One region of the Aeromicrobium fastidiosum genome, then DNA from elsewhere that is predicted to be linked to it. Evidence: riboswitches for the same ligand, from Rfam matches in the RefSeq annotation. Region 1 holds a riboswitch; each other region holds the start of a gene.
What was found. Region 1 has a riboswitch for cobalamin ahead of JOF40_RS08125 (ABC transporter substrate-binding protein). Riboswitches for the same ligand answer to the same signal wherever they lie in the genome.
Positions count from the first base shown of each region.

Region 1 (6,907 bases):
GTCGCTCGAACGCCGCGATCGCCGCAGCCCTGTTCGTCACCGAGAAGGCCATCAGCAAGCACACCAGCAACATCTTCATGAAGCTCGACCTCGACCCCGACGACGACAGCAGCAACCGCCGGGTCATGGCCGTCATCGCCTACCTGCAGGCGTGAGGTCTCACGTCCGTTCCGGGTCGAAGATCCAGGGCGCGCGGGGGATGGCGGCGACGTCGAACGTCCGCAGCAGCTCGTGCGGCGTCGAGCCCTCGAGGCCCAGCGAGGCCGCGATGAGCGCAAGGACGTCGACGCCCCGGGCCTCGAGCTCGCTGCGCGACACCGCCCCGTCGCGCTTCGCGAGCCGCTGGCCCGCGGAGTTGAGCGCCAGGGGCACGTGCACGTACGTCGGGGGAGTGGCACCTAGGAGCGTCGCGAGGTAGGCCTGCCGTGGTGCCGAGCTCAGCAGGTCGTCGCCGCGCACGACCTGGTCGATGCCCTGCTGGGCGTCGTCGACCACGACCGCGAGGTTGTAGGCGACTGCGCCGTCTCCTCGGCGCAGCACGACGTCGTCGACCACGCCGCTGAACGCACCGTGGAGCTCGTCGTCGACCGTGAACGTCGACACCTCCGCGCGCAGGCGCAGGGCCGCGGGACGGTCGCGACGTCGCTCGTCGCGCTCGGCCTCCGTGAGGTCGCGGCACGTCCCCGGATAGGCACCCGGCGGGGCGTGGGGTGCCGAGGGCGCGTCGAGGATCTCGCGGCGCGTGCAGAAGCACTCGAAGACGAGGCCACGTCCGGCCAACGAGGCCAGCGCGGCGTCGTAGAGGCGAGCCCGCTCCGACTGGCGCACGACCGGGCCGTCCCAGTCGAGGCCGATGGCCGCCAGGTCGTCCAGCTGGCGCTGCTCGGCCCCCTCGCGCACCCGGTCGAGGTCCTCGACGCGCAGGACGAAGGAGCGTCCGGTCGATCGTGCGCACAGCCAGGCCAGCAGGGCCGTGCGCAGGTTGCCGACGTGCAGGTCGCCCGACGGCGACGGCGCGAACCGGCCGGTCACTCGAGGCCGAGCCGCGAGCGCTCCTCGACCTGACCCTCCCACACGAAACGCAGGGTCTCGGTCGACTTCTCGTACGAGCGGTAGACCTCGTCGAGCTGGTAGCCGTGGCGCTCGTAGACGGCTTGTGCGCGGGTGTTGGTGTGCGCGGTGCTCAGCTCGACGGCGACGGCTCCGGCATCGGCGGCCATGCGGGCGACGGTCTGCAGCAGCTCGTCGACGGCTCCCGTGCCGCGGGCGTGCTCGACGACGTAGAGGTCGTTGAGCACCCAGACCCTCGCGAGACGGGTGGACGAGAAGAAGGGGTATATCTGCGCGAAGCCGACGACCTCGTCGTCGTCGAGGCCCAGCAGGACGATGGACTCGTCGCGCACGATGCGAGCAGCCAGGAACGCCCCCGCCTTGGCGGTGTCGTAGGGCTCCCCGTAGAACTCACGGTAGGCCGCGAAGAGCTGGGCGGCCTCGAGCACGTCGGCGAGCTCGGCGCGGATGACGGTCACCCGTCCAGCCTCCCACGAACCGGCCGGTTCAGGGCGCTGACGCGATGGCCCGTCGCATCGTCTCGGCCAGGTACGCGGCACCCTCGCGGTTGGGGTGCTTGTCGTCGAGCGTCATGCGCGACGGGAGCGTGCGGGTCTCGACGTACGTGAAGCCCTCGTGCTTGCGGTTGGCGAACAGCCGCATGTAGCCCTGGATGCGGTAGCCGCGCTTGCGGTCGGCCTTGCCCCACGGCGACACCAGCAGCACGTGGCTGCGCGGGATGCCCAGCGCGTCGACGCGGGCCCCCAGGCGGTCGAGGTACGCCCCGATGCCCTTCTTCTGCTGGGCCTTGGTCAAGGTCTTCTTGGTGTTCGTGCTCGTGCACCCGTACATGTCGTTGCGACCGCCCTGGATGATGACGTAGTCGACCTTGGTCAGTGCCTGCAGCCGCTGCCCGTAGGTCGTGCCGAGGCACTTGTTGCCGCGCACGTTCATGCCCGATCCTGCCTCCGCCAGGGTGCGCACCGAGGCGGACAGCTCGCGGCCGAGCATGGCCCACCACCCGTCCGAGACGCTGCCGGGCTCGTCGCGGAACCATGACGTGATGGAGTCGCCGACCACGATGATGCTGGGTCCGGTCGGTGCCGGGTCGGCGGCGTTCGCCGGAGCTGCGAGGACGACGGTAGACGTCACGACGGCAGCGACGGACAGGGCGAGGGCGCGGAGCATAGGGAGAAGGCCTCTGGTCGGTGGGGAGGTCCGCACATCGTACGTCGTGGGGGTTGCGGGGCGACGCGGCTGGACAACCGAACAACTTGTTAAGTTTAACTCCTTGTCACGGTGGTGTGTTAAATTTAACAGCATGCGCACTGCCGTCGAGAACCCGTTCGTGCCTGGATCGGACACGATCCCTGAGGTGTGGGCCGGTCGCACGAGCCAGGTCGGCGACTTCGAGAACGTCGTCCGGCCGCGGCGGATGGCGGGCCTGTCCGAGCGGGGACGCACGATCTTGGGAGAACCGGGACTGGGCAAGTCGACTTTGGTGCGCCGGTTGGCTGAGCGTGCTCGTCGCAACCACGGCGACTGGACAACCGCACAGCTGCGGATGCCGGTGGGTGCCGATCCGCTGCAGATCGTCGCGACTGCACTGCTGGGCCTGGCTGCGGATGCCGGGTTGGCGGCGGCCACGGAGAAGCGCTTGCGCACGCTGATCGACCGGGTCAAGGCGATCTCGGTCGCCGGGTGGGGGCTCACGCTCGAGCCCACTGCCGGGCCCCAGCCGTTCGTTGCGCTGACGGACCTGCTGATCGAGATCGGGCTGGCCGCGCACGAGCAGAAGCGGCTGGTGATGATCCACGTTGACGAGGTGCAGAACATCACCGACCAGGCGGCGTTGTCGCAGCTGCTGGTCTGCCTCGGTGACGCGTTGACGTACGAGCACACCGTCGTCGTTCCTGGAGGGGCACACATCGACCGGGTGCTGCCGGTAGCGGTCTATCTGACAGGGCTGCCGGACTTCGACGACATGGCCGGCGCGCGCAAGGGTGCCACGTTCACGCGCCGCTTCAAGACGATCACGCTGGCACCGATCTCCGACGACGACTTCAAGCTGGCATTGACATCTTTCCTGGACCCCGGGTGGCCGGTCGAGGTCGACGGGTTGCCGGCGACGGTTCGGATGACGCAGGAGGCGCGGGACGCGATCGTTGCCTGCTGCTGCGGGGAGCCGTTCCTCTTCCAGCTGGCAGGGCAGGAAGCCTGGTACGCGTCGCCGGACTCGCCGCTGATCACCGTCGACGACGTGCGCCAGGGGTGGGAGGAGGCCAAGCCCGAGGCGGTGACGCACGTGGAGCGCATCCTCGGGCGTCTGCCCGAGCGGGAGCAGCAGCTGATCCGGGCGATGTCCCTCCTCGACCCGCAAGAGCGCACCGCGTCGGCGATCGCCGCCCGGATGGGGTTCGACTCAGCGACGCAGATCGGCCCGTTCGCGTCCCGTCTCGATACGGTGCGGGGGATCATCAACCGCGGCAAGCCGTACTCGTTCCGCCATCGCGCGATCGAGGCGTACCTGACGACGGAGTGGCCGCACATCTGAGACAGGGCGGGACGTGGAGCCAGCGGCATACCCGCCCCGGCGGGTTGCTGAGACGCACGCCACATCGTCACTCGACGGATCGCTGCTAGATTGCGACGGCCAGTCAACTCAGTGATGAGCCAGGGAACCCGGTGTGAGTCCGGGACTGTCGCGCAGCGGTGAGGGTGACGGGCGGAGCACGAGGCCACTGGACCGATACGGGTCTGGGAAGGCGCGCCGCCTGGTTGATCCCGAGTCCGAAGACCTGCTGGCCGTGGACCCGATCGTCCGCGTCACCCACTCACCAGGCTTCGCGAAAAAGCCTTCGGACTCGGAAGAGATCTCTCATGACGTCATCTCGTCGTACCCTGCTGCCCCCTGCCCTCCTGGTCGCCGCGGCGCTCTGCCTGTCCGCCTGCGGCGGTGCTCCGGAGGCGGAGAAGACCGCCGCGGCCGACTCCGCCGACCACCCCGTCAAGGCCACGAGCTGCGGGTTCACGTCCACCGTCGCCGCCGCGCCCGAGCGGGCCGTGACGATGAACCAGGGCGCCACGGAGGTCATGCTGGCGCTCGGTCTCGAGGACCGGCTCGCCGGTACGGCATACCTCGACGACTCCGTGCCGACCAAGTGGCAGAAGGCCTACGACTCGGTGAAGGTCCTCTCCAAGGAGTACCCCGACCACGAGAGCCTGCTGGCGGCCCGGCCCGACTTCGTCTACGCGTCGTACATCAGCGCCTTCGATCCCGAGGTCGCCGGCTCGCCCGCCGAGCTGGCCACGCTCGACATCGGCTCCTACAACTCTCCCCTCGGGTGCGGTGACAACGACCTTCCCGCCGTCTCGTTCGACACGGTCTGGGACGAGATCGAGACCGTCGCCACGGTCTTCGGGGTCCCCGAGCGCGCCGATGCGATCAAGGCCGAGCAGCAGAAGGCCCTCGGGACCCTGGCGAAGCAGGGCGCCGGCGACGGTGTCGACGTCTTCTGGTTCGACTCCGGCGACAAGACCCCGCTGGCCGGGGCGGGAGAGGGCGGGCCGCAGCTGATCCTCGACGCGGTCGGAGCCACGAACCTGTTCTCCGACCTGAAGGGCGGCTGGGCCGACGTCAGCTGGGAGCGGGTCGTCAAGGCCGACCCCGACGTCATCGTGCTCGGCGACGCGAGCTGGTCGTCGGCGGACGACAAGATCGCCCTCCTGCAGAAGGATCCGGCCCTCAAGCAGCTCGAGGCCGTGCGCGAGAAGCGGTTCGTGGTGCTGCCGTACTCCGAGACCACCCCCGGCGTGCGTCTGGCCGACGGCGCGCAGGCCGTGGCCGACGGGCTCGACGCGCTCGACCTGCGCTGATGCACCAACAGGTCAGCCCGCGGTCTGCCGGGACCGCGGGCACGGCAGCCCCGTTCGCGCTGCTCGGGGTGGTGCTGGTCGGGACGATGACCGTCGCCCTCGGCATCGGGGCGGTCGGCATCCCGGTGCCCACGGTCGTCGACGTCCTCCTGCAGCGCCTCGGCGCAGGTGTCGACGTGTCGGCGCTCGACGACCAGATCGTCTGGCAGCTGCGGATGCCGCGGGTGCTCGGTGCCGCCGCGACGGGGGCAGGCCTCGCGCTGTGCGGTGCCGTGCTCCAGTCGTTGACCCGCAACGACCTCGCCGATCCCTACCTGCTGGGCATCTCCGGCGGGGCGACCGTCGGTGCCGTCAGCGTCATCGTCCTGGGAGTCAGCCTGGCCGGTCTGGTCTCGGCCACGATGATCACGCTCGGGGCCTTCGCGGGGGCGTTGGCGGCGATGGCGCTGGTGCTGGCCCTGGCGACGGGACGGTCGGGGGCGCTGCCGCCGGGACGCACTGTGCTGGCCGGTGTCGCGATCGGCCAGATCTGCGCGGCGTACACGTCGTTCGTCGTCATCATGTCGGGCGACCACGACGCAGCACGCCGGGTGCTGAGCTGGACGCTGGGATCGCTGGCCGGGCTGCGCTGGCACTCGTCGCTGTTCCTGTGCGTGGCGGCGCTCGTCGCGGGCGTCCTGATCATGGCGTTCACGTCGGACCTCGACGCCTTCGCGTTCGGTGAGTCGTCGGCCGGGTCGTTGGGCGTCTCGATCACCGCGACCCGGTGGACGCTGCTGGTCGGGACGGCCCTGCTGACGGCCTCGCTCGTGGCGTTCACGGGAGCCATCGGTTTCGTGGGGCTCGTGGTGCCGCACGTCGTCCGACTCGTGTGGGGTCCGCTGCACCGACGGCTGCTCCCGCTCAGCGCCCTGCTCGGCGCGATCCTGCTCGTGTGGGCCGACACCATCGCGCGGTCACTCGTGTCTGGCCAGGAGATCCCCATCGGCGTCGTCACCGCCGTGGTGGGAGCGCCGTTCTTCGCCTGGTTCCTGCGGCGCGAGGGGAGGGACGCATGAGGGTCGTCGTCGACGCCGTCGACTGGGGTGTCAAGGACGGTCTGATCCTGCACGACGTCTCGGCCGAGTTCCCCGATGGCAGCGTCACCGGGCTGATCGGTCCGAACGGGTCGGGCAAGACGTCGCTCCTGCACGTCGTTGCGGGCCTGCGGCGTCCCGAGCGGGGGACGGTGCGCATGGCGGACGATGACGTGCACGCGTGGCCCGACCGTGTGCGGGCGCGCCGGGTGGCGTTGCTCGAGCAGCACGCGTCCACGACGCTCGACCTGACGGTCCGGCAGGTCGTCGAGCTCGGTCGCGTGCCGCACCGCGGACGCTGGCCGGGTCGTCTCGACGAGGGACACGAGCAGGTGGAGGAGTCGCTGCGCCTCGGCCGCGTCGCCGACCTGGCCGACCGGCGGTGGCAGACGCTCTCGGGTGGCGAGCGTCAACGGGTGCAGCTGGCTCGTGCTCTGGCGCAGGAGCCGTCGGTGCTGATGCTCGACGAGCCGACCAACCACCTCGACCTGCGGCACCAGATCGACTTCTTGTCGACCGTCAAGGCGCTCGGCATCACGACGATCGCGGCCCTGCACGACCTCGACCTCGCGGCGGCGTTCTGCGACCGCCTCGTCGTGATGCGCGACGGGCACGTCGTCGCGGCCGGACCGGTCGAGGACGTCCTCTCGGCCGAGCTCGTGCACGACGTCTACGGCGTCCGGGCGACGGTCGACCACCACGAGGCGGCCGGCCGTCTGCACGTGGTGTGGCACCGATGACTGCGCTGGTGCTCGTGGGCATGTCGATCGCCGAGGTGAACGACCGCCACGTCCTCGCGGCTCGCGCCGCGGACGAGGGCGCGACGGTCGCGTTCCTGCAGCACGGGGAGCCGTCGCTGGTCGACGAGCTCACCCGCCTGGCCGGCGACGGGGTCGACGTCATCC
Region 1 covers NZ_JAGIOG010000001.1:1,634,693-1,641,599, forward strand. Annotated here, with positions in the region: gene JOF40_RS08100 (response regulator) at 1-155, shown strand, start outside; gene gluQRS (tRNA glutamyl-Q(34) synthetase GluQRS) at 160-1,032, opposite strand; gene JOF40_RS08110 (GNAT family N-acetyltransferase) at 1,029-1,529, opposite strand; gene JOF40_RS08115 (SGNH/GDSL hydrolase family protein) at 1,558-2,238, opposite strand; gene JOF40_RS08120 (ATP-binding protein) at 2,372-3,604, shown strand; cobalamin riboswitch at 3,688-3,870, shown strand; gene JOF40_RS08125 (ABC transporter substrate-binding protein) at 3,931-4,926, shown strand; gene JOF40_RS08130 (FecCD family ABC transporter permease) at 4,926-5,984, shown strand; gene JOF40_RS08135 (ABC transporter ATP-binding protein) at 5,981-6,742, shown strand; gene JOF40_RS08140 ((2Fe-2S) ferredoxin domain-containing protein) at 6,739-6,907, shown strand, end outside.

Region 2 (6,907 bases), 970 kb from region 1:
AGCATTGGCGGCGAGGCCCGCGGCGTGCACCTCGGGGAAGCCGCCGCCGAGGTAGAGGCCCGCGGTGCCCTCGGGCAGGGTCTCGTCGGTCAGCGGGTCGAACGTCACGACGTCGCAGCCGGCTGCACGCAGCAGCTCCTCGGTCTCGGCGTAGCGGAACGTGAACGCCCGTCCGCCCGCCATCGCGACGACGGGCTTGGACGCTCCCGCACCGCCCCCGCTGAGCGGTGCGTCAGCGTCCAGAACGCCGGACGAAGTGGACGCCAGTGCACCGCCCGGCGGGTGGACCTCCGTGGCCGGGTCCCAGGGCTCGACGTCGAGGTCGGGGGCGGTGCGGGCCAGGGCCAGCAGCTGGTCGAGGTCGATGCGCTCGGCGATCTGGTCGGCGAGCCGGTCGAGGGCGTGCGCCGCGTCGTCCCGCTCGTCGGCGGGCACGAGCCCCAGGTGCCGCGACGGCGCGACGATGCCGTCGTCGCGCTGGAGCACCCCGAGCACCGGCACGCCGGTCGACTCGAGCGCGCTGACGACCTCGCCCGCGTGACGCGCCGAGCCCGCCTTGTTGACGATGACGCCGACGATGCGCACCGACGGGTCGAACGCGACCATGCCCTGCACGACGGCCGCGATCGAGCGAGAGGCGTGCGAGATGTCGACGACGAGGACGACGGGGGTCTGCGTGACGGTCGCGACGTGCGCCGTGGACGAGAAGCCGTTGCCGCCGATCTGCCCGTCGTACAGCCCCATGACGCCCTCGACGATCGCGACGTCGGCGGGTCGGTCACTGCCGACTCCGGCACCGTGGAGCAGCAGCGGCACGAGCCGGTGCTCGCCGACCATGTGCGGGTCGAGGTTGCGGCCCGGCTTGCCCGTGGCCAGTGCGTGATAGCCCGGGTCGATGTAGTCAGGGCCGACCTTGTGGCACGAGACGTCGTGACCCGCGCGGGTCAGCGCGGCCATGAGTCCCGTTGCGACCGTGGTCTTGCCGTGACCCGAAGCGGGCGCGGCGATCACCAGGCGGGGCAGAGTGCGGGAGGTCGGCGTGCTCACCATTCGATGCCTCGCTGACCCTTCTGACCGTTGTCGAAGGGGTGCTTGACGTGCTGCATCTCCGTGACGAGGTCGGCGATCTCGACGAGCTTGGGGTCGGCGTGACGTCCCGTGATGACGACGTACTGACGTCCGGGACGGTTCACGAGCGTCTCGACGACGTCGTCGACATCGACCCAGCCCCACTTCATCGGGTAGGTGAACTCGTCGAGCACGTAGAGATCATGGCGTTCTTCGGCGATGCGGCGCTTGACCTCGGCCCAGCCCTCGGCGGCGTCGGCGGCGTGGTCGTCGTCGGAGCCCTCCTTGCGCGACCAGCTCCAGCCGGAGCCCATCTTGTGCCACTCGACGGGCCCGCCGACGCCGGTCGTGTCGTGCAGCTCGGCGAGGCGCTCGAGCACGGTCTGCTCGCCGATGCGCCACTTGGCCGACTTGACGAACTGGAAGACGCCGATGTCCCAGCCCTGGTTCCACGCGCGCATCGCCATGCCGAACGCGGCGGTCGACTTGCCCTTGCCCGCGCCCGTGTGGACCATCACGAGCGGACGGTTGCGGCGCTGCTTGGTCGTGAGGCCGTCGTCAGGGACGGTGAGGGGGACGCCTTGGGGCATCAGGCCGCTCCCTTCACGACCTCGGTGAGCGCCGAGGCGCTCACCTCGCCCAGCGGGACGTACTCGGCCATCAGGTGGTCGGCGAGCTGGAGGGCGAGACCCATCTTGAACTTTCCGGTCTCGCAGTCGATCACGAGGCTTGCGACGCCGGTCGCGCCGAGGTGAGCCGCGACCTGGTGCGCTCGCTCGAGGGCACGGTCGCCGTACGTCGCCCGACCGTCGGTGATGACGACGAGCAGCGGACGCCGGCGGGGATCGCGCACCCGCTCGAGCCGCAGGACGTCCGCCGTCTTGAGCAGGGCCTCGGCCAGCGGGGTGCGTCCGCCGGCAGGGAGGTCGGCGAGGCGCGCTGCGGCGATGTCGATCGATCCGGTGGGTGGCAGGGCGAGATCGGCCCCGTCGGCGCGGAACGTGATGAGCCCGACCTTGTCGCGGCGCTGGTAGGCGTCCATCAGCAGCGACAGGATCGCGGTCTTGACCTGCTCCATGCGGCGGCGCGCGGCCATCGAGCCGGAGGCGTCGACGCAGAACAGGATCAGGTTGGACTCGTGGCCCTCCTTGATCGCGAGGCGCAGGTCGGACGCCCGGAAGTCGAGCCCGCCCGAGCCGGTCGCCCTGCCGCGGGCGAGCTGGTGCGGCGCGGCGGCGCGGATCGTCTCGGTGAGGTGGATCGAGCCGCCCTGGCCGGTGCGAGGCGCGGCACCGATGCGTCGGCCGGTCTCGGTGATGGCCCGCGAGCGACGTCCCGACTCGCCGGCACCGGTGCCGCCCACCGTGAACAGCTTGGGACGGTAGGGCTGCTGTGCGGACGCGACGGTCACGTCCTCGGTGCCGCCGGCGGTCTGATCGGCCGAGCTGTCTGCTTCGCCCGCTGAGCTGTCTGCCTCGCCCTGCGCCTGGTCGGATGCGGCCTGCGGGGGCGTCGGGTTCTGAGCCTGCGGCTCGCCCTCACCGTGGCCCTGACGTTCTGACGGACTCGCCGACGGCGTGTCTGCAGAAACGTCAGGCCCAGCGTCTTCGTCGGCTTCGGCTTCGCCGTCTCCGTCCGGCACCGGCGGCTCGGGCTCGTCGTCGCCGAGGATGCGGTCGAGCAGGTCCTCGTCGATGCCGGGGGCGTCGAACGGGTTGCGGCGCCGGCGGTGCGGCAGGGCCAGACGGGCCGCGGCGCGGATGTCGTCGCGTGTGACGGCAGTGCGTCCGTTCCATGCGGCGTGGGCCGAGGCGGCACGGGCCGTGACGATGTCGGCGCGCATGCCGTCGACCTCGAACGCGGCGCAGACCTCGGCGATCTTGAGCAGCGCCCAGTCGCTCAGATCGACCTGCTCGACGAGCTTCTGCGCGGCCTGGATGCGATCGGTCAGCGACGCCTCGTCGTCGGCGAAGCGGGCCGCGAACGCGTCGGGGTCGGTCTCGTAGGCGAGGCGGCGGCGGACGACCTCGACCCGGGTGGCGGGGTCGCGCGGCGCGGCGACCTCGACCGTCAGCCCGAACCGGTCGAGCAGCTGGGGCCGCAGCTCGCCCTCCTCGGGGTTCATCGTGCCCACGAGCACGAAGCGCGCGGCGTGCTCGACCGAGACGCCGTCGCGCTCGACCGTCGAGCGTCCCATCGCGGCGGCATCGAGCAGCAGGTCGACCAGGTGGTCGTGCAGCAGGTTGACCTCGTCGACGTAGAGGATGCCGCGGTGCGCGCGGGCCAGCAGGCCGGGCTCGTACTCCGTGACTCCCTCCGACAGGGCCTTCTCGAGGTGCAGCGAGCCGAGCACGCGGTCCTCGGTGGCACCGACGGGCAGCTCGACGAGACGGACGGGGCGCGTCTCGACGTCCGCGTCAGGGGCGAAGGGGCCGTCGGGCGAGAGCGGTCGTGCCTCGCGGGGATCGGACGAGAACCGGTCGCCGGCGATGACGTCGATCGGCGGCAGGATCGAGGCGAGGGCGCGCACCATCGTCGACTTGGCGGTGCCCTTCTCGCCGCGCACCAGTACGCCACCGATGGCCGGCGAGATCGTGGAGAGGGTCAGGGCGAGCGCCATGTCGTCGGATCCGACCACGGCGCTGAAGGGGTAGTGCTGTGGCATGTGGGGCTCCCGCTCGTCTGCCGACGTCCGCCGGACGCGGTTGCGTCCGCCGGTCAGGCGCGAGGCCGGTCTTCGGACTTCCGAGGTCTGTGCCTCGGTCACCGCAGCGGGCCCTGTGCCGGATTCTCACCGGCTTCCCGATTCTCCCCTCGCGGGGCACCTCGAGCCTTCTGCTCGCAAGGGTAACGGTCGCGGTGCGTCCATGCGCCCACCCGGGAGGTGGATCTGCAACCGTCTCAGCGCCGACACGGTTGCGGATCCACCTCCTGCTGCGGCGCGGGACTAGGCGTCCCCGGCGCTGCTGCGCCCCCGCTCGTGGGCGTCCATGCGCTGGGAGGTGCCGAGATCGAAGACGGCGACGCCGATCGTGAACGCGACGTAGGTGCCGATCGCGGGCCAGAACAAGCCGACGTCGCTGGGCCAGCTCGCGTCGGCGACGACGTCGTTGGCCACCCCGCCCAGCGCCCAGTAGACGGTGGCACCGGCGAGGGCGTACGCGGTCGCCCACGGGCGCAGCCGCCTGAGACGGTGGACGGCCTCGGTGCTGAACGGGCCGTCGTCCCGCGTGCCCTCGACGACCCGCCGCAGGCCGATCAGGCAGGCCAGGGCGGCCAGGACGATCGGGAGGGGTCGCACGTCGACGAGCGCCTGCACCAGGCGCGGGTGACCGAGGGCGTCGTAGGGGCGGCAGACGGTCTCGCGGTCGGTGGCGCGCAGGAGCGATCCGTCCCGCGCGAAGTCGTCCTCGGTCATGCGGTCGTCGGACCCGATCGTGACGCACGCGTGCTCGCGCATCGTGCCGTCCTCGGTCCCCCCAGTGCCGGCGATCACGGCGAAGCCGATGAATGCCACCGAGACCGTGGCGAGGACGAGGGCAGCCGTCACCAGCGACGCCATGAAGCCCCAACGGGAGACGGCCTTGTTGGGCTGCATGCCAGCAGAGTAGGCGAGTCGGTGGCCCCGAGGCTCACCGATCTTTCTGCGTTCGCGGTGCCCTGGCTGCAGGAACGTCGAAACATTCCGTCCGAGGACGACTGATCTTTCTGCGTTGACGCGGCTCCGGCTACCGGAACGCCGAAAGATGGGTCCCCCCGGTCGGCGACATCCTGTCCGGCCGAAGCGGGATATCGTCGATGCCTGTGAGCACACGGGTGACGGTCGTCGGTATCGGCGCGGACGGCTGGAGCGGTCTGTCCGCGGCGGCGCGGGAGCTGGTCGACGGCGCGGCGGTCGTGCTGGGCGGCGAGCGACACCTGGCGATGCTCCCCGACGTGCCGGAGCAGATCCGCCAGGCCTGGCCGTCACCGCTGCTGGAGGCGCTGCCGCCGCTGCTGGCGCAGTTCGACGGCTACGACGTCGTCGCCCTGGCCTCCGGCGACCCCCTCGTGTCGGGCATCGCGACGACGCTGGTCGACCTGCTGGGCAAGGACGCCGTGACGGTCGTCCCGGCGCTGTCGTCGGTCGCGCTCGCCCGGGCCCGCATGCGGTGGTCGGCGGAGTCGACCGAGGTCGTGACGCTCGTGGGCCGCGACCCGCACCTCGTGGCACGCTCGCTCGCCCCCGGGCTGCGGCTGCTGGTGCTGTCGTCCGACGGGTCCACGCCGGCCGAGGTCGCCGCGCTGCTGACCGCGGCCGGCTATGGCGGCAGCCCCATGACGGTGCTGTCAGACCTGGGATCGGCCGACGAGGCCCGGGTCGACGGGGTCGCCGCCTCCTGGCGCGACGAGGCGATGCCCGCCCTCAACGTCGTCGCGGTCGAGCTGGTCAGCTCGGGTGCGCGGCCCCTGGGCTTCGTCGCGGGACTGCCCGAGGACGCCTTCGAGCACGACGGACAGATCACCAAGCGGGACGTCCGCGCGTCCGCCCTCGCGCGGCTGGCCCCCGTGCCCGGGCAGCTGATGTGGGACGTCGGTGCCGGTGCCGGATCGGTCGGCATCGAGTGGCTCCGCGCCCACCCGACGTGCCGGGCGATCGCGATCGAGGCCCGCGACGACCGGGCCGGGCGCATCGTCCGCAACGCCGCGACCCTCGGCGTCCCGGCCTTGCGGGTCGTCACGGGCCGCGCGCCCGAGGCGCTCGAGGGCCTCGAGGCGCCGGACGCGATCTTCATCGGAGGGGGTGCCACCGAGGACGGCCTGCTCGATGCCTGCTGGGACGCCCTGCTGCCGGGCGGACGACTCGTCGTCCACGGCGTCACCCTCGAGACCGAGGCGCTGCTCGCCCACCGCTACGCGACACTGGGCGGCGAGCTGACCCGCCTGCACGTCGAGCACGCAGCCCCCATCGGCACCTTCACGGGATGGACGCCCGCGCGCGCCGTCATGCAGTGGGCCGTCACCAAGGCACCCGCGTGACCGTCCACTTCGTCGGTGCGGGGCCGGGTGCCGCCGACCTGCTGACGCTGAGGGCGGTCGCGCTGCTCAACCGGGCGGACGTCTGCGTGTACGCCGGCACCTACATCGACGAGGCCGTGCTGGGGCACTGCCCCGCAGGTGCCGACCTCGTCGACACGCAGGACCTCGATCTCGACCAGATCACCGCCCGTCTCGTCGACGCCCACGCCGCGGGTCTGGACGTCGTCCGGCTGTGCTCGGGAGATCCCTCGATCTACTCGGCGATCCACGAGATGACCCGCCGGCTCGACGCGCACGGCGTGCCGTGGGACGTCACCCCCGGCGTCCCGGCCTACGCCGCCGCAGCCGCCCTGCTGGGGGCTGAGCTGACGGTGCCGGAGGTCGTCCAGTCGGTCGTGCTGACCCGCACCCAGGCGCGGTCGACCGCGATGCCCGAGGGGGAGTCGCTGGCCCACTTCGCCGCGTCGGGCGCGACCCTCGTGCTGCACCTCGCGATCACGCGCACGCGGGTGCTCGCCGCCGAGCTCGCCGGGTCGTACGGCACCGAGTGCCCCGTCGCGGTGGTCGCCAATGCGAGCCAGCCGAGCGAGGTCGTGCTGCGCGGCACGCTCGGCGACATCGCCGACCAGGTCGAGGCTGCGGGGCTGCGTCAGGCGGCCGTCATCCTCGTCGGACGGGCGCTCGCCCCGGACGTCCGCGGCTCCGAGTCGTACCTCTACGACCCGGCGCGGGATCGCTCGCAGAAGCTGCGCTGACGTGGAGCCGCTCGAGCTGTCCTTCGCCCCGGACGTCCGCGTGGCCCGCTGGATCTGCCTGGGCT
Region 2 covers NZ_JAGIOG010000001.1:668,653-675,559, reverse strand. Annotated here, with positions in the region: gene cobBC (bifunctional hydrogenobyrinic acid a,c-diamide synthase/histidinol phosphate aminotransferase CobBC) at 1-1,050, opposite strand, end outside; gene cobO (cob(I)yrinic acid a,c-diamide adenosyltransferase) at 1,044-1,658, opposite strand; gene JOF40_RS03315 (magnesium chelatase subunit D family protein) at 1,658-3,733, opposite strand; cobalamin riboswitch at 3,780-3,912, opposite strand; gene JOF40_RS03310 (hypothetical protein) at 4,016-4,666, opposite strand; gene cbiE (precorrin-6y C5,15-methyltransferase (decarboxylating) subunit CbiE) at 4,867-6,087, shown strand; gene cobM (precorrin-4 C(11)-methyltransferase) at 6,084-6,842, shown strand; gene JOF40_RS03295 (hypothetical protein) at 6,844-6,907, shown strand, end outside.
Region 2: another riboswitch for cobalamin. It lies ahead of JOF40_RS03315 (magnesium chelatase subunit D family protein); the one in region 1 lies ahead of JOF40_RS08125 (ABC transporter substrate-binding protein).

Region 3 (6,907 bases), 380 kb from region 1:
CCTTCCGGCGGTGGACGTACGACGAGGCCTACCCGTCGTACGTGAAGGAGCGCCTCGCGCTGGCGAACCTCGCCTACGGCGTGGACGGCAAGACCATCCCCCCGGGCTGGAAAGCCGTCGAGTACCCGGGCACCGACGGGTTCTCGGCCACGGTGTTCACGAACACCAAGACCAAGGAGATCGTCGTCTCCTACCGCGGGACCAACCCCGAGGAGCTCGACGACATCCGCGAGGACGCCCTCAACGCACTCGACCTGGCGAACTCGCAGGGCAGGCAGGCCATCGACCTGGCCCGCCGCATCGCCGCCGACCACCCCAACGACTACGACCTCAGCTTCACGGGGCACTCCCTCGGCGGATCGCTCGCCAGCACCGCGAGCATCGCGACCGGCTATCCCGCCACGACCTTCAACGCGGCCGGCGTCGGCGAGGGCAACTACAACGCGGCTCTCGATGCCGGCGGCAAGGGCAAGTCCGAGGAGCAGATCGTGAACTTCTACACCGACACCGACCCCCTGACGATCGGCCAATACGCTGCCGACGTCCGGCCGGCCAGCGGTGCCCACCTGACGGTGGGCACCACGGAGGGATCCTTCTACGGGGGGCACTCCCTCGACAGGTTCGACTTCGACGAGGTGGGCGTGCAGTGAGCCCGATCCCCTCCGTCCGGTTCGCCCTGCCCGGCAGGTGGCTCAAGGCCGAGCTCGACGACCCGGCCGCCGTGTCCGCCCTGTCCGACATGCTGCCTGATGGCGGTCGTGAGGCTGACGCATGGCTGGACTCCCTGCGGGCCGCCGGCGCGAAGACGCTCCTCCTGCGGGTCCAGTCGAGCAGCGCGGCGGCGATCGTCTTCATCTGGCCGCCGGGCGAGTCGCACGGTGACGCCTCGGCAGCGGGGGTCCGCACCCGTCTGGGGCTGGACGGCGAGACCGTGCCGAACGGCAAGGGCTACACCGTGGTGCGAGACCGACGTGCCAAGGAGGGCTCCGAGCAGGACGTCGTGACCTACGGCGTGGCCCACCCGGAGACCGGACGTATCCTCGTCGTGCGATGCATGGCATTCGATCACACCTTCGAGCCGCTCGAGGTCGAGGACTTCGACCTCGCCGCTGCCAACCTGACCTGGGACGAGACATGACACTGCACCGCCACCGCCGCACGTCCGTCGTTCCCCTCGTCGCGGCGGCCCTCGTGCTGTCGGCTTGCGGGTCGTCATCGGGCCCGGGGAGCGACGACGACCTCACGTGCGACACCGCCGACAAGGCCGTGGTCGCCGACATCATGGCGAAGGCCAACACCGACTTCAAGCAGGGCGACAGCATCACCGACCGCTTCGAGCTCGTGAAGGCGGCGACGGCCCCCATCCCCGAGTCCGAGCGCAAGTACGGTGCTGCCGAGCTCATGGTGCTGCTCGTCTCCGTCTTCGTCCAGGACGCCGACGTCCCGAGCGAGCTCCAAGGCGTCCAGGGGCCCGTCTACGTCGTCCTCGACGCCGACGGCCAGCCTCTCGCCCCCCTCGGGACGTTCTCGCAGCCCTACTTCGACATCCAGCCACCTGCCGACCCGGGCTGGACCGCGTGGGCCGACGGCATCGACGACTCCGACGTCGCCCTGGACCTCTTCGGGTGCGTCAAGCCCAGCTGACGACGTGACCGCCCACCCCCGGTCGTCCGGCGGCATCGTCGCCCTGGCCCTGGCCGTCGCCGCCCTGTCCGCCTGCGGAACATCGGCGTCCCGGGGCAGGGAGGGGGGCATCTGCAACGACGCCGACAAGGCCGTCGTCAGCGACATCATGTCGACGGCCCGCACCAACTTCAAGGACGGCGACAGCGTCACCGACCACATCGAGTTCGTGAAGGCCGCCACCCGGCCCATCCCCGAGTCGAAGCGCAAGTACGGCGCGGCCGAGCTCATGGTGCTGCTCGTCTCCGTCTACATCCAGGACGCCGACGTCCCCACCAAGCTGCAGGGTGTCCAAGGACCCGTCTACGTCGTGCTCGACGCCGATGGCAAGCCGCTCGCGCCACTGGGGACGTTCTCCCAGCCGTTCTTCGACATCCAACCCCCAGCCGATCCGGGATGGACCGCGTGGGCCGACGGCATCGACGACTCCGACGTGGCCTACGACCTCTTCGGGTGCGTCAACCCCAACTCACGCTGACGCCCGAACCCCGAGCCGCTCAGGGTCGTGTCAGGGGTGCGACCAGCGTCGTCCCCGATGTGGTGACCGACCCGTTGGCGACACAGTCGTCGCATGATCACCGTCGAATCACTCACCAAGACGTACGGGGCCTTCAGGGCCGTCGATGACGTCTCGTTCACCGCTCGACCCGGTCGGGTCACCGGCTTCCTCGGCCCCAACGGCGCCGGCAAGTCGACCTCGATGCGCGTCATGGTCGGCCTCACGCCGCCTACCTCGGGCACGGCCACCGTGTGTGGTCGCCGCTTCGCCGACCTGCCCAACCCCGGCCGCGAGGTCGGCGTGCTGCTCGACGCCTCGGCCCAGCACGCGGGACGGACCGGCCGGGAGATCCTGACGATCGCCCAGCGGACGATGGGCCTGCCCGCGAGCCGCGTGGACGAGATGATCGCCCAGGTCAGCCTGACGTCGTCCGAGGCCGACCGCCGGGTGCGCAACTACTCGCTCGGCATGCGGCAGCGCCTCGGCATCGCGACCGCCCTCCTGGGTGACCCCGAGGTGCTGATCCTCGACGAGCCGGCGAACGGCCTCGACCCCGCAGGCATCCGCTGGATGCGCGACCTCTTGCGCGGCTACGCCGACCAGGGGGCGACGGTGCTGCTGTCGTCGCACCTGCTGCACGAGATCGAGGTGGTCGCCGACGACCTCGTCGTGATCGGCAACGGACGCATCGTCGCGCAGGGCACGAAGTCCGAGCTGCTCGCCTCGGCCGGCACGCTCGTGCGCACCCGTGACGTCCCAGGCCTGTCGTCCGCCCTGACCGCCGCTGGCATCGCCTGCAGCCCGAGCGGGGCAGCCGGCGGCACGGACGCCCTGCGCGTCGAGGCCGACGCCGAGCTCGTCGGATCGGTCGCCCTCGACGCCCGCATCCCCCTCCTCGAGCTGCGCGCCGCCGAGGGGGCGGGCCTGGAGGAGATGTTCCTCGAGCTCACCGCCGACGACCAGCGCGAGACCATCGTCAACCAAGGAGCAGCAGCATGAGCACGACCGTCACCAGCCCCGTCGCCGCCCCCACGTCGTCCGCGGTCGCGCAGCGCGCACCGCGGCCCGTCCCCGAGCCCATCCCGTTCTCGCGACTCGTGTCGGTCGAGCTGCGCAAGTGCTTCGACACCCGGGCGGGCTTCTGGCTCCTTGCCTCGGTCGGCATCATCGGCCTGCTCGCCACGGTCGCGGTGCTGCTGTGGTCGCCTGACTCCCAGCTGACGTACTCGACGTTCTCCGGGGCGGTCGGCTTCCCGATGACGGTGCTGCTGCCGATGATCGCGATCCTGCTGGTGACCGGCGAATGGACCCAGCGCAGCGGCTTGACGACGTTCACGCTCGTGCCGAACCGACCTCGCGTCATCGGGGCCAAGGCCGCTGTCACGATCGGCATCGCCGTCGTCTCGACGGTGCTGGCCTTTGCGATCGGCGCGGTCGGGACGGTGCTCGGCTCGGCGATCGCCGGCGTCGACCAGGTGTGGGACATGACCGCCGGCGACATCGTCAACATCGGCCTGGCGCAGACCCTCGGGATGCTGATCGGCTTCATGCTGGCCGCCGTCATCCGGCACTCCGCCGGGGCGATCGTGGCGTACTTCGTCTACTCCTTCGTCCTGTCGGGGCTCACCGAGCTGCTGGCCCAGACGCAGCAGTGGTTCAGCGACCTGCGTCCCTGGGTCGACGTCAACTACGCCCAGGCGGCCCTCTTCAACGGCAGCCTGACCTCGGCGCAGTGGGCCCACCTCGCGGTCACGACCGTCGTGTGGCTCGTCGTGCCGATGACCGTCGGACTGTGGGCACTGATGCGCTCCGAGGTGAAGTAGCCCGCGGACGTCCGCGAGTGGTGCGTTCCTGTCCTCGAGTGGTGCGGTGTGGTCAGACGCGCCGTCCCACTTCGTCCAGGACGCACCACTCGCGCGCTGGCGCGGGGGGCGCGTGACAGGACGTCGGCTAGGCTGCGAACGAACCAGTCGTGCCCATTCGTTGGGTCAGGGAATCCGGTGAGAATCCGGAGCTGACGCGCAGCGGTGAGGGGGACGGGGGTGGCATCGGCCACTGGATCGCGAGATCTGGGAAGGCGCCACCGCCCGGACGAACCCGAGTCCGAAGACCTGCTGGTTTGCGGCCGACACCTGTCGGCCGGATCACTCGTCAGGCTCCGCGCACGAGCCTCAGATCCCAAGGACGCATCCCATGCCTCGTCGCATCCCAGCACGCTCGACCGGCCTGCTCGCAGGTCTCGCCCTCACCGCCACCCTCCTCGCCGCCTGCGGATCGAGCTCGTCCGACGTGGCGGCCGGCCGGACGATCGCCGGCACCGAGGGCAAGACCTCGTACCCGCTGACCATCACGGACAACTGCGGCATGGACGTCACGATCGAGAAGGCCCCCGAGCGCGCCGTCTCGGTCAACCAGGGCTCCACCGAGATCCTGCTGTCGCTGGGCCTCGCCGACCGCATGGTCGGCACCGCCACCTGGACCGACGCGATCCGTCCCAACCTGGCCAAGGCCAATGAGACCGTGCCACGGCTGGCCGACAACACCGTCTCGTACGAGCGGGTGCTGAAGGCCGAGCCCGACCTGGTCACGGCGTCGTTCGGCTACTCGCTCAACGGGGAGGACCCCGACCGTCGAGCCCAGTACGCCAAGCTCGGGGTGCCGACGTACCTCGCGCCGTCCCACTGCGACGGCCGCACCGACGAGAGCGGCGACGGACCCCGCTCGCACCCGCTCGAGATGCCGACGATCTACCGCGAGATCACGCAGCTGGCCGAGATCTTCGACGTCCCGTCACGTGGCAAGGCACTGGTCGCCGAGCTGAAGCAGCGCATGGCCGCGGCGGCTGCGGCGAAGCCCGAGGACGACGTCTCGATCGCCTACTGGTTCGCCAACACCGAGCTGCCGTACATGGCCGGTGCCAACGGGTCGCCGGGAGTCATGTCGCGCACCCTCGGCCTCGACAACGTCTTCGCCGACACCGACGTCGAGTGGCCGCAGATCAGCTGGGAGAGCGTCCTCGACCGCGATCCCGACGTCATCGCGCTGGGCGACCTGCGCCGCGACCAGGAGACCGGCGACCGGCTGGCCGACAAGATCAGGTTCCTCGAGACCAATCCCGTCACCAAGCAGCTCACGGCGGTGCGCGAGAAGCGCTACGTCGTGCTCAACGGCGCCGACATGAACCCGTCGATCCGCACCGTCGACGGCACCGAGAAGCTGGTCAAGACGCTGACCGACCTCGGGCTGGCGGGTTGAGCGCGGGGTCGCTCCCCGGAGCCGACCGCACCGCCGCGGCACGGGGCGCCCGCACCGTGCTGTGGGTCGTCGGCCTGGTGGTGCTGGCCCTGTCGATCGCCGTCGCCATCACGATCGGGCCCGCCGACCTGTCGGTCGGCGAGGTGTTCGCGGTCGTCGGGCAGCACCTGGGGCTGGGGGACGCCGACGTCTCCCGCATCCGCGACGGCATCGTGTGGGAGCTCCGGCTGCCCCGGACGCTGCTGGCGGCGGTGTGCGGGGCCGGGCTCGCGATCTGCGGGGCCATCATGCAGTCGCTGCTGCGCAACCCGCTCGCCGATCCGTTCGTGCTCGGCATCTCGTCGGGGGCGTCGACGGGAGCCGTGGTCGTCGTCGTGCTGGGCGTCGGCGGCGGCATCATCACGCTGTCGACCGGGGCCTTCATCGGCGCGACGGTCGCCTTCGCGATGGTGCTGCTGCTCGCCGCCGGCGCTGGAGGCACCCCCGACCGGGTCGTGCTGGCCGGCGTCGCCGCGACCCAGCTGTTCTCGGCCCTGACGTCATTCATCGTGACGTCGTCGGCCGATGCCGAGCAGACCCGGAGCGTCTTGTTCTGGCTGCTCGGCTCACTCAGCGGGGCCGACTGGCGTGACGTCGTCACGTGCGGGACGGTGTGCGTCGTCGGGCTCGTCATCTGCATTGCCCTGGCCCCGGCGCTCGACGCCTTCGCGTTCGGCGAGGACGCCGCGTCGTCCCTCGGCATCTCGGTGCGGACGGTGCGCCTCGTGCTGCTGGTCGTCACGGCGCTGATCACCGCGACCCTCGTCAGCGCCGCCGGAGCCATCGGCTTCGTCGGCCTGGTGCTGCCGCACGCCGCGCGCGCCGTGGTCGGGCCCGGCCACCGGCTCCTGCTGCCGGCGACGGCACTGATCGGCGCGATCTTCCTGGTGTGGGTCGACACCGTGGCGCGCACGGTGTTCAGCCCGCAGGAGCTGCCGGTCGGCGTCGTCACCGCGCTGGTCGGCGTGCCGGCGTTCGCCGTGATCCTCTACCGCCGACGGAGGCCCGCATGAGTCTCGCGACGCGGGAGGTCTCGTGGGACGTCGGGGGTCGGCGCGTCGTCGACGGCGTCACCCTCGACGTCACGCCGGGGACCGTCGTCGGACTGCTCGGGCCCAACGGGTCCGGCAAGTCGTCCCTGCTGCGCCTGCTCGCCGGCACCCGCACCCCCACCAGCGGACAGGTGCTCCTCGACGGCGACGACCTCCGGCGGGTGCGGCGACGTGACGTCGCCCGTCGCATCGCCGTGGTCGAGCAGCACGCCCAGACCGAGCTCGACCTCGTCGTGTCGGACGTCGTCCGACTCGGACGCATCCCGCACCGCGGCACCTGGTCGGCCGAGAGCGACGCCGACCGGTCGGCCGTCTCCGAGGCTCTCGAACGGGTCGAGCTCACGGCCCTGGCCGGGCGGTCGTGGCACACGCTCTCGGG
Region 3 covers NZ_JAGIOG010000001.1:1,258,934-1,265,840, reverse strand. Annotated here, with positions in the region: gene JOF40_RS06280 (Tle-like phospholipase domain-containing protein) at 1-650, shown strand, start outside; gene JOF40_RS06275 (hypothetical protein) at 647-1,138, shown strand; gene JOF40_RS06270 (hypothetical protein) at 1,135-1,644, shown strand; gene JOF40_RS06265 (hypothetical protein) at 1,649-2,161, shown strand; gene JOF40_RS06260 (ABC transporter ATP-binding protein) at 2,255-3,181, shown strand; gene JOF40_RS06255 (ABC-2 transporter permease) at 3,178-4,005, shown strand; cobalamin riboswitch at 4,133-4,315, shown strand; gene JOF40_RS06250 (ABC transporter substrate-binding protein) at 4,376-5,437, shown strand; gene JOF40_RS06245 (FecCD family ABC transporter permease) at 5,434-6,489, shown strand; gene JOF40_RS06240 (ABC transporter ATP-binding protein) at 6,486-6,907, shown strand, end outside.
Region 3: another riboswitch for cobalamin. It lies ahead of JOF40_RS06250 (ABC transporter substrate-binding protein); the one in region 1 lies ahead of JOF40_RS08125 (ABC transporter substrate-binding protein).